One region of the Afifella sp. H1R genome, then DNA from elsewhere that is predicted to be linked to it. Evidence: predicted binding sites of a transcription regulator. Region 1 holds the regulator's gene; each other region holds the start of a gene.
What was found. Region 1 encodes PhoB, which activates phosphate uptake and scavenging genes when phosphate is short. Its sites were predicted from a motif close to TGTCATNNANCTGTCAT; they were not measured.

Region 1 (4,632 bases):
GACGATCATGCGCGACAAGGGCACGTCCACGGCGAGTTTCCGCCGTCTGTTGCGCGAGATTGCGGCGCTGTTGACCTATGAGGCGACGCGCGACCTGGAATTGACGACGACGACGATCGAGACGCCGCTCGCCACGATGGAGGCGCCGACCCTGGCCGGCAAGAAGCTCGTCTTCGCCTCCATCCTGCGCGCCGGCAACGGCCTCCTGGAAGGCATGCTCGATCTGGTGCCGGCGGCCCGCGTCGCCCATGTCGGTCTCTACCGCGATCCGGAGACGCTGCAGCCGGTGGAATATTACTTCAAGGCGCCGGAAGATCTGCACGAGCGCGTCGTCATCGCCGTCGATCCGATGCTGGCGACGGCGAATTCGGCGATCGCCGCGATCCAGCGCCTGAAAGAGCGCGGGGCGAAGGACATCCGCTTCGTCTGCCTGCTCGCCGCGCCCGAAGGCGTGGAACGCTTCCGTGCCGCTCATCCCGACGTGCCGGTGGTGACGGCCGCGATCGACAGCCATCTGAACGACCACGGCTATATCCTGCCGGGCCTCGGCGATGCCGGCGACCGCATGTACGGGACGAAGTAGGGTTTTTCGGCGGGTTGCCTGCTGGACGCTCTTCCCCTCGCCTTGAGGATGACGAGCGCATCTGACGCAAGGGCGTTACAGCGCTCCCGTTCTTCTCCCCTTTTGGGGAGAAGGTGGCGGGCGAAGCCCGCCGGATGAGGGGTGGTCTTCCATCCCGCGCCGAGATCCGTTCTTCGTCCACCCCTCACCGCCCGCTTCGCGGGCACCTCTCCCCAGAGGGGAGAGGAAGGGAGCCTGCCGCAGGCGCTGTTCTTCAGTTGCAGCGGCCGCGGAAATCGTAGCGGCCACGGAAATCGCAGCGATAAGGGTCATTGCGACGGCACTGATGAGAGCACGTTCTTGGCTTTCGCTGGTGCGAAGCCACAGGCGGACGAAGAAGCTCTCGCTGCCTCGTGCGGGAGCCGCGCGGACAAGCTTCTCGCCGCGAGAGCGTTGCAGCGCGCTCCCGTTCTTCTCCCCTTCTGGGGAGAAGGTGGCGGGCAGAGCCCGCCGGATGAGGGGTGGTCTTCCCTCCCGCGCGGTGCCTGATTGTCGTCCACCCCTCACCGCCCGCTTCGCGGGCACCTCTCCCCAGAGGGGGAGAGGAAGGGAGCCTGCCGCAGGCGCTGTTCTTCAATCGCAGCTGCCACGGAAATCGTAGCGGCCACGGAAAGCGCAGCGATAAGGGTCATTGGGACGGCACTGATGAGAGCACGTTCTGGCTTTCGCTGGTGCGAAGCCACACGGGAACCAAGAAGCTCTCGCTGCCTCGTGCGGGAGCCGCGCGGACACGCGTGTCGCCGCAAGCGCGTTGCAGCGCTCCCGTTCTTCTCCCCGTGGGGAGAAGGTGGCGGGCAGAGCCCGCCGGATGAGGGGTGGTCTTCCATCCCGCGCGGTGCCTGATTGTCGTCCACCCCTCACCGCCCGCTTCGCGGGCACCTCTCCCCAGAGGGGAGAGGAAGGGGGCCCTGTTCTTAAGTTGCAGCGATGACGGAGGGGACGCGCTTCCTGGCCGACGTCGGAGCGAAGCCACACGGGAACGAAGAAGCTCTCGCGTCCTCATCACCGCAGATCCCGGCGGGACTGTCCCGAAGAAATCAGGTGGTGACGAACTGTTCGTTGAGGGCGTAGCCGGCGCCGCGGACGGTGCGGATCGGGTCGCGCATGCGGCCGCGGTTGATCGCCTTTCTGAGGCGGCCGACATGCACATCGACGGTGCGTTCGTCGACATAGACGTCGCGGCCCCAGACGCCGTTCAGGAGCTGCTCGCGGGTGAAGACCCGCCCTGGGCTGCGCATCAGGAATTCCAGAAGCCGGAATTCGGTCGGGCCGAGATGGATCTCGCGCCCCCCGCGAAAGACGCGGAAGGTGCCGCGGTCGAGTTCGAGATCGCCGGCGGCGAGCTTGTCGGCGACCATTTCCGGGCGCGTGCGGCGCAGGAGCGCCTTCACGCGGGCCATCAGCTCCGGCACCGAGAAGGGTTTGACGACATAATCGTCGGCGCCGGTGGCGAGCCCGCGGATGCGCTCGTCTTCCTCGCCGCGCGCCGTCAGCATGATGACGGGGAGTTTTGCGGTCGCCTCGCGCATGCGGACGCGGCGGCAGAGTTCGATGCCGGAAAGGCCCGGCAGCATCCAGTCGAGCACGAGGAGGTCCGGCGCCTCTTCCAGAAGGCGCAATTCCGCATCGTCGCCGCGCCCCACCGTATCGACGGAATAGCCTTCCGCCTCCAGGTTGTAGCGCAGAAGCAGCGTCAGCGGTTCTTCATCCTCGACGACGAGAATCCGGGGCACCTGCATGGCTCACTCCGTCAACCCGCGGACGGCGCAGTCGCCGCGCGTTCCATCTGCTTGCCGGTGACGAGATAGGTGATCGTCTCGGCGATGTTGGTGGCGTGGTCGCCGATGCGCTCGATGTTCTTGGCGCAGAAGAGAAGATGCGTGCACATGCCGATATTGCGCGGATCTTCCATCATGTAGGTGAGCATCTCGCGAAACAGCGACACATACATGGCGTCGATCTCGTCGTCGGAGCGCCACACCGAGATCGCCTTCTGCACGTCGCGCGAGCCATAGGCGTCGAGCACGTCCTTGAGCTGGCGCAGGCCGAGGCTCGCCAGATGTTCGACACCGCGGCGAAGCTGGTGGTTCATCCGCTGATCCTCGATGGCGAGCGCGCGCTTGGCGATGTTCTTGCCGAGGTCGCCGACGCGTTCCAGATCGTGCGAGATGCGGATCGCGGCAACGGTTTCGCGCAGATCCTGAGCCATCGGCTGGCGCTTGGCGATGACGAGGATCGCCCGCTCTTCGATCTGGTAGTGCATCTGGTTGATCTGGCGGTCGCCGAGAATGACGTCCTGGGCGAGCTGCGCATTGGTGCTCAACAGCGCATTCACCGCCTCGTCGAGCTGCTGTTCGACGAGACCGCCCATTTCGGCGATGGAGCGGGCGAGTTCCCGCAATTCCTCGTCATAGGAGGTGACGATATGTTCAGACACGGGGCTCACTCCTCTCCCGATTAGCCGAAGCGGCCTGTGATGTAGTCCTGGGTGCGCTTGTCGGTGGGGTTGGTGAACATCATGTCCGTTGGCCCCTCCTCGACGAGATAACCCAGATGGAACATGGCCGTGCGCTGCGAGACGCGCGCCGCCTGCTGCATCGAATGCGTGACGATGACGATCGTATAGTTTTCGCGCAGTTCGTCGATCAGCTCTTCCACCTTGGCGGTGGCGATGGGGTCGAGTGCCGAGCACGGCTCGTCCATCAGGATGACTTCCGGGTTCACGGCGATCGCGCGGGCGATGCACAGGCGCTGCTGCTGACCGCCGGAGAGGCCGGTGCCGGGCTCGTCGAGCCGGTCTTTCACCTCGTTGAAGAGGCCGGCGCGCTGCAGGCTCGTGGCGACGATCTCTTCGAGGTCGCGCTTGCCGGAGGCGAGGCCATGGATGCGCGGCCCGTAGGCGACGTTCTCGAAGATCGACTTCGGGAACGGGTTCGGCTTCTGGAAGACCATGCCGACGCGGGCCCTGAGCTCCACGACGTCGAGTGCCTTGTCGTAGATGTTTTCGCCGTCGAGCGTGATGTGGCCGGAGACGCGCGCGATGTCGATCGTGTCGTTCATCCGGTTGAGGCATCTGAGGAAGGTGGATTTTCCGCAGCCGGACGGGCCGATCAGCGAGATCACCTGATTCTCCGGAACGTCGAGATCGACGTCGAACAGGGCCTGCTTGTCGGCGTAATGGACGCAAACTTTCTCGGCGCGCATTTTCGGCACGGCGGCACTCTCCTGCGGCACTTCGGGCGGCGCTTTCGTCGCCGTGGCTTTGGCCGCGCTCGGGCTGTGGCTGATATCGTTCATGGCGAATTCTCCCAGTTACCAGCGCCGCTCGATGCGCTGGCGCAGCAGGATCGCGATCGCATTGAGGCTGATCATCAGACCAAGCAAGACGATGATGGCGGCATTTGTGCGGGCTTCGAAGAAATTGAAGTTCTCGTTGCCCTGCCAGAGGTAGATCTGCACGGGCAGGGCCGTCGCCTGATCCATCGGGCTCGCCGGCACGCTGGCCACGAAGGCGTTCATGCCGATGAGAAGGAGCGGCGCGGTCTCGCCGAGCGCCTGGGCGACGCCGATGATGGTGGCCGTCAGAATGCCCGGAATGGCGAGTGGCAGGACATGGTGGAAGACCATCTGCGTGCGCGAGGCACCGAGCCCGAGCGCCGCCTCGCGGATCGACGGCGGAATGGCGCGCAAGGTGCCGCGGGTGGCGATGATGATCGTCGGCAGCGTCATCAAGGTGAGGACGAGACCGCCGACGAGCGGCGCCGACAGGGGCAGATGCATCCAGTTGATGAAGATCGAGGCGCCGAGGAGGCCGAAGACGATCGACGGCACGGCGGCGAGGTTGTTGATGTTGACCTCGATGAAATCGGTGAAGCGGTTCGTCGGCGCGAATTCTTCCAGATAGATGGCGCTGGCGACGCCGATCGGAACCGCGAGCATGATGACGACGAGCATCATGTAGAGCGAGCCCATGAAGGCGCCGGCAAGACCGGCCGAGGCCGGCGAGGAGC
Region 2 (4,632 bases), on a different contig from region 1:
CCGGACGGGCCGCGAATGGCGATCGCCGTACCTGCTGCAACCTCGAAGGCATCCGCCTCGAGAATGGCCCGACCGGCATCACCCTCGACCCTGAGATGGGAGACGGAGAGGGAGAGCGTCATCGTCGTCAATCGCGGGCGTAATGCGATTCGACCGTGCGCACGCGGCTGACGAAGCCCGTCTCGGGGTCCTCATAGGTGCCGAGCTGGAGCCTGCCTTCCACGGTGATCGGAACGTTGTAGGGCACCACGTCGATGATGCGTTTGGTATAGACGGCGAGGATATCGTCCGGCCATTCGGCTTCCGTTTCGCAGAACGGACAGACGGCCATCGGCCGCTTGGTGAGCACGAAGAAACGCGATTCCGCCTTGAGCGGCGGCGCCATATAGCCCCGCACTTCGATGCGCTCGTTCTCCATCGTCTGCGCGAGATCGGAGAAGGAGAGGTCCTTGTTGTAGAGGTCGCGCATGCGCAACGTCTCTGCGCGGGCGTGGGAAGGACCGAGGGCCAACGCTGCTGCCAGAGCGGCAAGCAGAGTGCGGCGGTCGATGAGGGGCTCGTTTGGCATGACGTCACCCTAGCCGGGCTTTGTGACAGCTGAGAAAAGCTGGAGCGCCTGCGACACCGTCTTCCGGTGGGATGCACCTTTTCCGCAGCTTTTTATGCAAAGAGGCTCCGGCATTTGCCGGAGCCCCCGAGATCGAGCTGCCGTCGTGCGGCGTCTGTGACAGCCGCCTATTCGGCGTTCGCCGCGTGGTTCATCACGTGGAAGATGTAGTTCTGCTCGATGACGCCATCGAAGAGATGCGCAAAGGGGCCGCGCGCCCACACTGCCACGTCCTCGCCGGAATGGCTTTCCGACGACATCGGGATCAGGGCCTGCTGCACATATTCGGAATCTTCCGCCTCTTCCTCGGTGAGGTCGGGGCGCGAACCGGAATAGCTCTTGTCTTCCTGCTCTTTCAGGACGGCGCCCGGGCCGTTCAGGAAGCCGATGACGGTGAAAGGCTTGCCGTCGTCGCCGAGAACCGGCTCGTCGGCATGTTTCACCTGGCCCTTGCCGATATCGTAGCAGAGCCCGAGGATCGGCGAGCCGCGCCCGCAATAGCCGTTGAAGGCGATCGAATGCTCATGGTCGGCCGTGACGATGATGAGCGTCTCTTCCGGATTGGTCATCTCGGCCGCAGCTGCGACCGCATTGGCGAATTCCACGCCGTCCGTCACGGTGCGGAAGGCGTTGCCGTCGTGATTGGCGTGATCGACGCGACCGGACTCGATTTCGAGATAATAGCCTTCGTCGTTCTTGGAGAGGTAGTCGATGGCCGTCTTGGTCATCTCGGTCAGGGACGGCTCGTCGGCCTCGGTGCGGTCGTGCTCGTACTTCATGTGGCTGTCTTCGAAGAGAGCGAGCACCGGCGTTTTGCCGTCGAGATCGAGCGCCTTCGCGGTCTCCGTATTCCAGGCGTACTGGACGCCCGCGTCCTTGGCTTCATCGACGAGATTGTGGCCGTCCTTGCGTTTGCCCTTCTTGCCTTCTTCGTCGGTCACGGTCTCAGGCAGGAAATAGCGACGGCCGCCGCCCATGGCGAGGTCGACGACGCCCGCCTTCATCTGGTCGACAAGCTGCGTGGCGATATCGGTGCAGCCCTCCGGTGCTTCGCCTTCCCAGTTGCGGTTGGCCGTCTTGGCATAGGCCGCGGCCGGCGTCGCATGGGTTAGGCGGGCCGTGGTGACGACACCGACCGATTTGCCCATCTCGCTCATCAGCTCGGAGAAGAGCGTCAGCTTGTTGCCTTCTTCAGACGCGCATTCGTCCCAGACGGCATTTTCGCTCAGATTGATGGTGTTGAAGACCTGCTTCACGCCAGTGTTCATCGAGCCGGCCGTCGGGGCGGAATCCGGCGTCTGGGCGTTGATGTTGTAGGTCTTCACGAGCGCCACGTTCGGAAAGTCCTGATAGGCCTCGTAGGGCAGCACGTGCTCGGAGCCGTATTCGCCGTTCTGCTGGCCGGCATAAAGCCGAATGGCATAATTGGTGCCCACGCCCATGCCATCGGCAATGAACAGGATGACGTTCTTGGCGCGATTGGTGTTCGGCTGATGCTCGAGCCGCTGATTGAGAGCGGCCTCCGCATCGGTGTACCAGCTGCTGTTGCTCTGGACGATGTCCTGGGCAAAGGCCGCGGTGGATCCGAGCGCGAGCGCTGCGGAAGTGAAAAGGATGTTTCGAAACACGACCGTCTCCATGCGGAATTCCTGCGGTCGCATTCCTTAACCAAGCCGGATGACAGCCAGACGATTGCTGGGTGACAGCCCGACGACGCTTGAATCGGCTGTGTTTCTGCAGGTCTGAGCGGCGTTCGCCATGCGCGCTTCCTCCGGGGACGCCGCTCCCGCAAGCCTCAGCCGCGGTCGACCAGACCGTGAGGCGGCAGCCCGTCGCGGACACGGCGGAGATTTTCTGCCACGACGCGGGCGCCGGTTTTGGGGTCGGCACAGGTCGCGACGTGCGGCGTCAGGATCAGGTTTGTCGTGTCCCAGATCGGATTGCCGGCATCCGGCGGTTCGTCCCGCACCACGTCGAGCGTCGCCCCGGCGAGATGGCCGCTCTCGAGGGCTGCAATGAGGTCGGCTTCGACGAGCTGCGCCCCACGGCCGACATTGATGAAACGGCTCCCTGCCGGCATGCGCGCGAAGAAGGTCGCATCGTAGAGATTCCGCGTCTCCGGCGTGAGCGGCAGGATCCCCACGAGGATCTCGTTGCGACCGAGGAACGCGTCGAAGCCGTCCTTGCCGTGGAAGCTCGTCACGCCCTGCAGCGATTTTTCGCTGCGCGACCAGCCGGCGACGTCGAAGCCGAACGCGGCGAGCGCCTCGGCGACGGCCCCGCCGAGGCCCCCGAGACCGAGGACACCCACTCGGCGCTCGGCGGCGGGCGTGCGCGGCACCTCTTCCCAGTATCGCGCGCGCTGCCACTTCGCAAAGACATCGAAGCTGCGGTGATAGTGGAGAACCGCGTGGAGGACGTATTCGATCATCCCGGCCTTCTGGCCGGGCTCGATGAGCCGCACCACCGGCAGACGGGCGGGAATGTCCGGATTGGCGGCAATCTGGTCGGCGCCGGCGCTCAAGAGATGGATGCAGCGAAGATTGGGGAAGAGCTCGAACGCGCGGGGCGGGATCTGGAAGACGAGGAGGGCGTCGATCTCGCTCGGATCGCCGACCTCGGGCCAGACCCTGAGCTCCGCCCCTGGGAGCTCGGCGGCGAGCGCCTCGCCCCAGGCGACCGGATCGGCGGTCTGACTGTGAAAGAGGATGCGCATGGGTCAGACCGTCGGAGAGGTGGGACGGCGTCTCATCCGTGTTTCTTCGTGGCACCCGATGAAGGATGCGCGGCGAAGGCGGGTGGGTCGAAGGCGGTGATCTCCGGGACCTCCCCTTCGAAGCGTTCGACCTCGACGAGACAGGACTGGGCGCTCGGCCCCTGGCCGAGGCGCGACGTCCCCTCATCGCGGGTGAGGACGTTGGGATTGCCATGCTTGTCGAGACTGTCGGGCGCACCCGGATCGAGCGGATCGTACCAGGCGCCGGTGGAAAGCTGGACGACACCCGGCCGCAGCGTATCGGACAGCCGGACGGCAGAGAGACAGGCGCCGCGGGCGTTGAAGACCCGCACGATGTCGCCGTCGGCAATGCCCCGTGCGGCGGCATCGTCCGGATGCATGCGGATCGGCTCGCGGCCGTGCAGCTTGTGGGCGCGCGAATGGCTGCCGGAATCGTACTGGCTGTGGAGCCGCGTCTTCGGCTGGTTTGAGAGGAGATGGAGCGGGAAGCGGGCTGCCGCGGGGCTCCCCAGCCATTCGCGCGGTTCCAGCCATGCGGCGTGTCCCGGGCAATCGTCGTAACCGAAGCCGGCGATCGTCTCGGAAAAGAGCTCGATGCGGCCGGAAGGGGTCGGCAGCGGGTTCGCTTCCGGTTCGTCGCGGAAGTCGTCGAGAAGGTTGCTATCCTTTGCCGGCGCAGGAAAGAGGCAGAGCCCGGCGCGCCAGAACGTCTCGAAATCCGGCAAATCGAGGCCGGCTTCGCTGCCTCGCTGGCGGGCGATCCCGTAGAGATGGCGCAGCCATCCTTCTTCGTCGCGACCGTCCGTGAACGCCTCTTCGACCCCGAGGCGGGCGGCAAGCCCGGCGAAAATGGCGAAGTCGTCGCGTGCCTCGCCCGCCGGTTCGGCGATGCGATGCGAGGCGGAAATGAACCGGTCGCGGCTTGCGGCTGCGATGTCGTTGCGTTCGAGCGCGGTCGTTGCCGGAAAGACGATATCGGCATGGCGAGCGAGCGGGTTCCACCAGGATTCGTGCACGATGATCGTCTCCGGCCGCTGCCAGGCGCGGCGCAGACGGTTCAGATCCTGATGGTGATGGAAGGGATTGCCGCCAGCCCAGTAGACGAGCCGAATGTCGGGATAGCGGCGGCGTTCACCATTGAAATCGTAGGCTTCTCCGGGGCCGAGAAGCATGTCGGCGATGCGGGCGACGGGGATGAAGTCGGCGACCGCGTTATTGCCCTGCGGCAGCGACGGCCAGGACATTTCCGGCACGTCGTTGCCGATGCCGTTGACGGAGGCATAGCCGA
Region 3 (4,632 bases), on a different contig from region 1:
GCGTGTTCCCGACAAACGCTCGCGATTGATGGCGAAGCCGATCTCCCCGGGTGCAGGCGCCAGCAGCGCGTCGCAAATGGAGCCGCTGGTACGCTCGTTGCTGACGATCTGGTCGGCGGCGAGCGATCGCCCATAATCGTCGAAGCCTTCAGGCTCCATCGCAAGAACGCGGCAGTTCGGGGCACGCTCGGTCACCGCGAGCGACACGCCGGCAGCGAGTCCGCCGCCGCTGCAAGGCACCATGACGATGTCTGGCACAAGCCGCATATTGGCAAGCTCAGAGGCGATCTCGAGCCCGATCGTTCCCTGCCCGGCGATGACCTTGGTGTCGTTATAGGGATGGATCAGAAAGCCGCCCTCGCGGCGGATGACGTCCGCAAGCACTTCCTCGCGGTCTTCGCGCGCACGATCATAGGTGATGATGCGGGCGCCCGCCGCGCGCGTGCGATTGACCTTCACCGCTGGCGCGTCTTCCGGCATGACGATCGTCGCCGGCACGCCTGCGAGACGCGCCGCCTCCGCCACGCCCTGGGCGTGATTGCCCGACGAACAGGCGACCACGCCGCCCGCAGCGGCGTCGCCCCCCGCCATCAGCGCATTATAGGCTCCGCGAAATTTGAAGGAGCCGGTCCGCTGCATGCATTCCGGCTTCAGGAAGACGCGGGCGGCGAATTGCTCCGACAGAGCTGGCGCAGCAATGAGAGGCGTCCGCATGGCTCGCCCTTGCAGGCGGGTGGCAGCAGCCTCGATATCGTTGAGAGAAACCGGCAGGGTCATGGATCGCCCTTAAGGCCTTTTTCATCCGCTTTGAAGAGGTAGAAAAGTATCGTATCCGCTATTCTACGACGTCACGCGGCGAGCTGGCAGTCCGGTCCCTGTGCCTTGACGAGATTCTCGCGAAATTCTTGCACGCTCGCATCCCAGCTGAAGCGCGTCGCATAGGCACGCGCCGCCTCTCTCGAAAGATCGAGGCACTGAAGAGCGGCCGCACGCAGATCCTGGCTCAAAACCCCGATCTCCGGTTCCACGATCACATCGCTCGGGCCGGTGACGGGGAATGCGGCAACCGGCAGACCGGAGGCCAGCGCCTCCAGGAGAACGTTGCCAAACGTGTCCGTCAGGCTCGGAAAGACGAAAACATCCGCAGCCGCGTAGGCATGGGCGAGCTCCTCGCCTTCCATGGCTCCAAGGAAATGCACATCCGGATGGCGCGCCTTCAGATCGGCAAGGGCCGGCCCGTCGCCGACGACGACCTTGGAGCCGGGCAGGTCGAGCGAGGTGAACGCCGCGAGGTTCTTTTCCACGGCGACACGGCCGACATTCAAGAACACCGGGCGCGGCAATCCGAGATCGGCCCCCGGGCGCGGATGGAAGAGATGGGAATCGACCCCGCGCGACCAGCGCATCAGATTGCGGAAGCCGCGTTCGGTGAGCTCGGCCTCCAGAGAAGGCGTCGCGACCATGCAGCCGGCGGCGGCATTGTGGAACCAGCGCATCATCCCGTAGAGCGCCCCGAGCGGCACCGGCGCCCGCGCACGCACATATTCGGGAAACTTGGTGTGGTAGCTCGTGGTGAAGCGCTGCCCCGTCTTCAGGCAATGGCGCCGCGCCAGAAAACCGAGCGGACCCTCGGTCGCGATGTGAATGCAATCGGGGCGCGCCGCCTCGATCATGCGGCCGACACGCGTCTTCGTCGTCACGGAAAGACGGATGTCCGGATAGGTCGGCATCGGCAACGTGGAAAAGCGCTCCGGCGCGATCACGGTGACCTCGTCCCCGCCCTCGGTCAGAATGTCGACGACCCGCTTGAGCGAGCGCACAACTCCGTTGACCTGGGGGAACCAGGCATCGGTGACAATGACAAGCCTCATCGGATCATGCTCAGGCAGCAACCGGTGTCGGAGCGTGATGCAGCTCGTTCAAAGGGGCGGCCCGCATGATCTCCGACCAGCGGATGATCTCCATCCGCCCGTCGTGATGCTCGGCCACCGCGGTGCAACTTTCGACCCAGTCGCCGCAATTGACGTATTTGATGCCATTGCTGTCGTCGCGAATGGCCGCATGGTGGATATGCCCACATACGACCCCGTCGGCGCCCTGGCGCTGCGCCTCCGCCGAGAGCGCTTCTTCGAACGCACCGATGAAGTTCACGGCGTTCTTGACCTTCAGCTTCGCCCAGGCCGACAGCGACCAGTAAGAGAAGCCGAGAGCGCGCCGCAGCTGATTGACGTAGGTATTGACGGCGAGAGCCGTGACATAGGCCCAGTCGCCCAGGAAGGCGAGCCATCTGGCGTGGCGCACGACGACGTCGAACTGGTCGCCGTGGATGATCAGGAAGCGGCGCCCGTCGGCCGTCTCGTGGATGACGCTGTCACACACTTCGATGCCACCGAAATGGCTGCCGAGATAGCCGCGCAAGAATTCGTCGTGGTTGCCCGGGATATAGACGAGCTTAGCGCCCTTGCGGCCCTTGCGCAGAAGCTTCTGCACCACATCGTTGTGGTTCTGGGGCCAGTACCAGCCCCGGCGCAGGCGCCAGCCGTCGACGATATCTCCGACGAGATAAATCGTCTCGGCGTCATGCACCTTCAGAAACTCCAACAACAGCTCGGCCTGGCATCCGCGCGTGCCGAGATGAATGTCCGACAGAAACAATGTCCGGAAATGATTTGGCGGAGCCATCGCCGTGCTTCCCATGTCTTTCAAGCATGAAAAACCCGATTCAGGTATCAGTTGTGTGACATTGGCCGCCGCAAAGCTGCGGCAGGGCGTCCCGCGCTGGAATGAAAAGCCGCCTCCCCCTAGAAAACGGCAACAAACATAGGAGAAAGCCATGGATCTCGGCATCGAAGGACGGACAGCTGTCGTATGCGCCTCAAGCCGCGGGCTGGGGAAAGGCTGCGCGGAAGCTCTCGCCAAAGCCGGCTGCCGGCTCGTCATCAATGGGCGCAACGAGGAGAGCCTGGAGGAAACGGCAAGCGACCTCCGCCGTCTGGGCGCCGACGTCACGGCGGTCGCCGCCGATATCGGCAGCCGTGAGGGGCAGACACGTGTCCTCGCCGCGGCGAAGACGGTCGATATCTTGATCAACAACAATGGCGGCCCGCCCCGCCGCGGCTTCCGCGAGCTGACGCGTGCGGACATGTTGGAGGGCGTCACCCAGAACATGGTGACACCGATCGAACTCATTCAGGCCGTCGCCGACGGCATGGTCGACCGCGGCTTCGGGAGGATCGTCAACATCACCTCCCTGTCGGTGCTGATGCCGATCCCGGGGCTCGACCTTTCCTCCGGCGCCCGGGCCGGCCTGACGGCCTTCCTCGCCGGGGTGTGCCGCGAATTCGTTCCCCACAACGTCACCATCAACAATATCCTGCCCGGCAAGATGGACACGGACCGCCTGCGCGCGGGGATCTCCTGGCAGGCAGAGAAAGCCGGCATCACCGAGGACGAGGCGGCAAAGCGCGAGGCCGCCGCAATCCCCGCCGGGCGCTTCGGAACGCCGGAAGAATTCGGCGAGCTCGCCGCCTTCCTCTGCTCGGCGCAGGCCGGCTACATCACGGGACAGAATTTCCGGGTCGACGGAGGTCTCCTCCCGATCGCCTTCTGAGCGCGACGACGCGGCCTGGCTCAAGGCGGTTTCGGGGAGGAAGGGATCGTCGGCAACGGCTGCGCTTTGGACGGCCGCCACGACGAAAGCAGCAGCCACAAAAAAGGGGCCGGTCACCCGGCCCCTTCCGAATTCCAGGACTTCGACGAAGTCTCAGTATTTGGCGACGATCGGCTCTTCCGTGCGCGGGCCGCCGAACTTCATCTTCAAAGCCGCCGACAGGATGTGCACGGAGCCATCCGAGGTACCGCTAAAGGGGCCATTCGAGAGCGGGCCTCCGGCGGCCGCCGGAACGAGATCGGTATCGTCCGCCGTGATGTAAGAATAGCCGACGTCGAAGGAGAAACGCTCGGTCGCCTGGTAGCTCGCGCCGGCGGAGAACCACCACCGATCGTTGTCCGGCAGGCGGAAGGAGCGGTTGGCATTGTCGTTCGGCGACAATTCACGCGCCACACCGGCACGCACCGTGAGGTCCGGATTGACGTCGTATTCGCCACCGAGAGCGAAATACCAGCTGTCTTCATACTCGAAGCCCAGCGGGATCGGAGCGGGCGCGCCACTCAGCGTCACAGTTTCGAAACGGCTCCAGTTCGCCCATTCGAGACCGGCCGTCAGGCGGAAACCGTCCACGATGCGCTGACGCAGACCCACACTCACTTTGTCCGGCAGGTCGAAGCCGTCTGCCTCGACATTGAACGTACCGATCTGCGTGACGAGCGGACCTTCGATGTCATGATCGATGCGGGAGCGGTAACCGATACCGATCTCCGTACCGTCCATCGGCTTCAACTGAATACCGGCGGTGATGCCGAAGCCGAAATCGTCCGCATCGTCGAGTGCGGAGACACCGAAGACCGGGAGCGCCTGTCCGGTCAGACGGACATTGGCATATTCCACGACTGCGCCGACGGCGACGGTGAGATAGTCGTTGAACTGATAGGCGACGACCGGGTTGGCCGCCATCGTGAAGACTTCCGTCGTTCCCGCGATACCGCTGGTGCGCACGAGCGAGTTGTAATCGT

Region 2: a site for PhoB is predicted at 2,307-2,323, ahead of L0F51_RS17190 (alkaline phosphatase). Genes of this name have one in related genera too.
Region 3: a site for PhoB is predicted at 2,727-2,743, ahead of L0F51_RS06080 (UDP-2,3-diacylglucosamine diphosphatase). Genes of this name have one in related genera too.

What each region holds. Positions count from the first base shown of each region.
Region 1 covers NZ_JAKEDY010000002.1:360,471-365,102, reverse strand. The annotation lists gene upp (uracil phosphoribosyltransferase) at 1-583, shown strand, start outside; gene phoB (phosphate regulon transcriptional regulator PhoB) at 1,660-2,355, opposite strand; gene phoU (phosphate signaling complex protein PhoU) at 2,373-3,059, opposite strand; gene pstB (phosphate ABC transporter ATP-binding protein PstB) at 3,080-3,826, opposite strand; gene pstA (phosphate ABC transporter permease PstA) at 3,935-4,632, opposite strand, start outside.
Region 2 covers NZ_JAKEDY010000003.1:29,547-34,178, forward strand. The annotation lists gene L0F51_RS17180 (ABC transporter ATP-binding protein) at 1-122, opposite strand, end outside; gene L0F51_RS17185 (hypothetical protein) at 128-568, opposite strand; gene L0F51_RS17190 (alkaline phosphatase) at 736-2,235, opposite strand; gene L0F51_RS17195 (glyoxylate/hydroxypyruvate reductase A) at 2,403-3,323, opposite strand; gene L0F51_RS17200 (molybdopterin-dependent oxidoreductase) at 3,356-4,632, opposite strand, start outside.
Region 3 covers NZ_JAKEDY010000001.1:1,272,446-1,277,077, forward strand. The annotation lists gene L0F51_RS06070 (threonine/serine dehydratase) at 1-777, opposite strand, end outside; gene L0F51_RS06075 (glycosyltransferase family 1 protein) at 849-1,871, opposite strand; gene L0F51_RS06080 (UDP-2,3-diacylglucosamine diphosphatase) at 1,882-2,682, opposite strand; gene L0F51_RS06085 (SDR family oxidoreductase) at 2,834-3,610, shown strand; gene L0F51_RS06090 (OmpP1/FadL family transporter) at 3,764-4,632, opposite strand, start outside.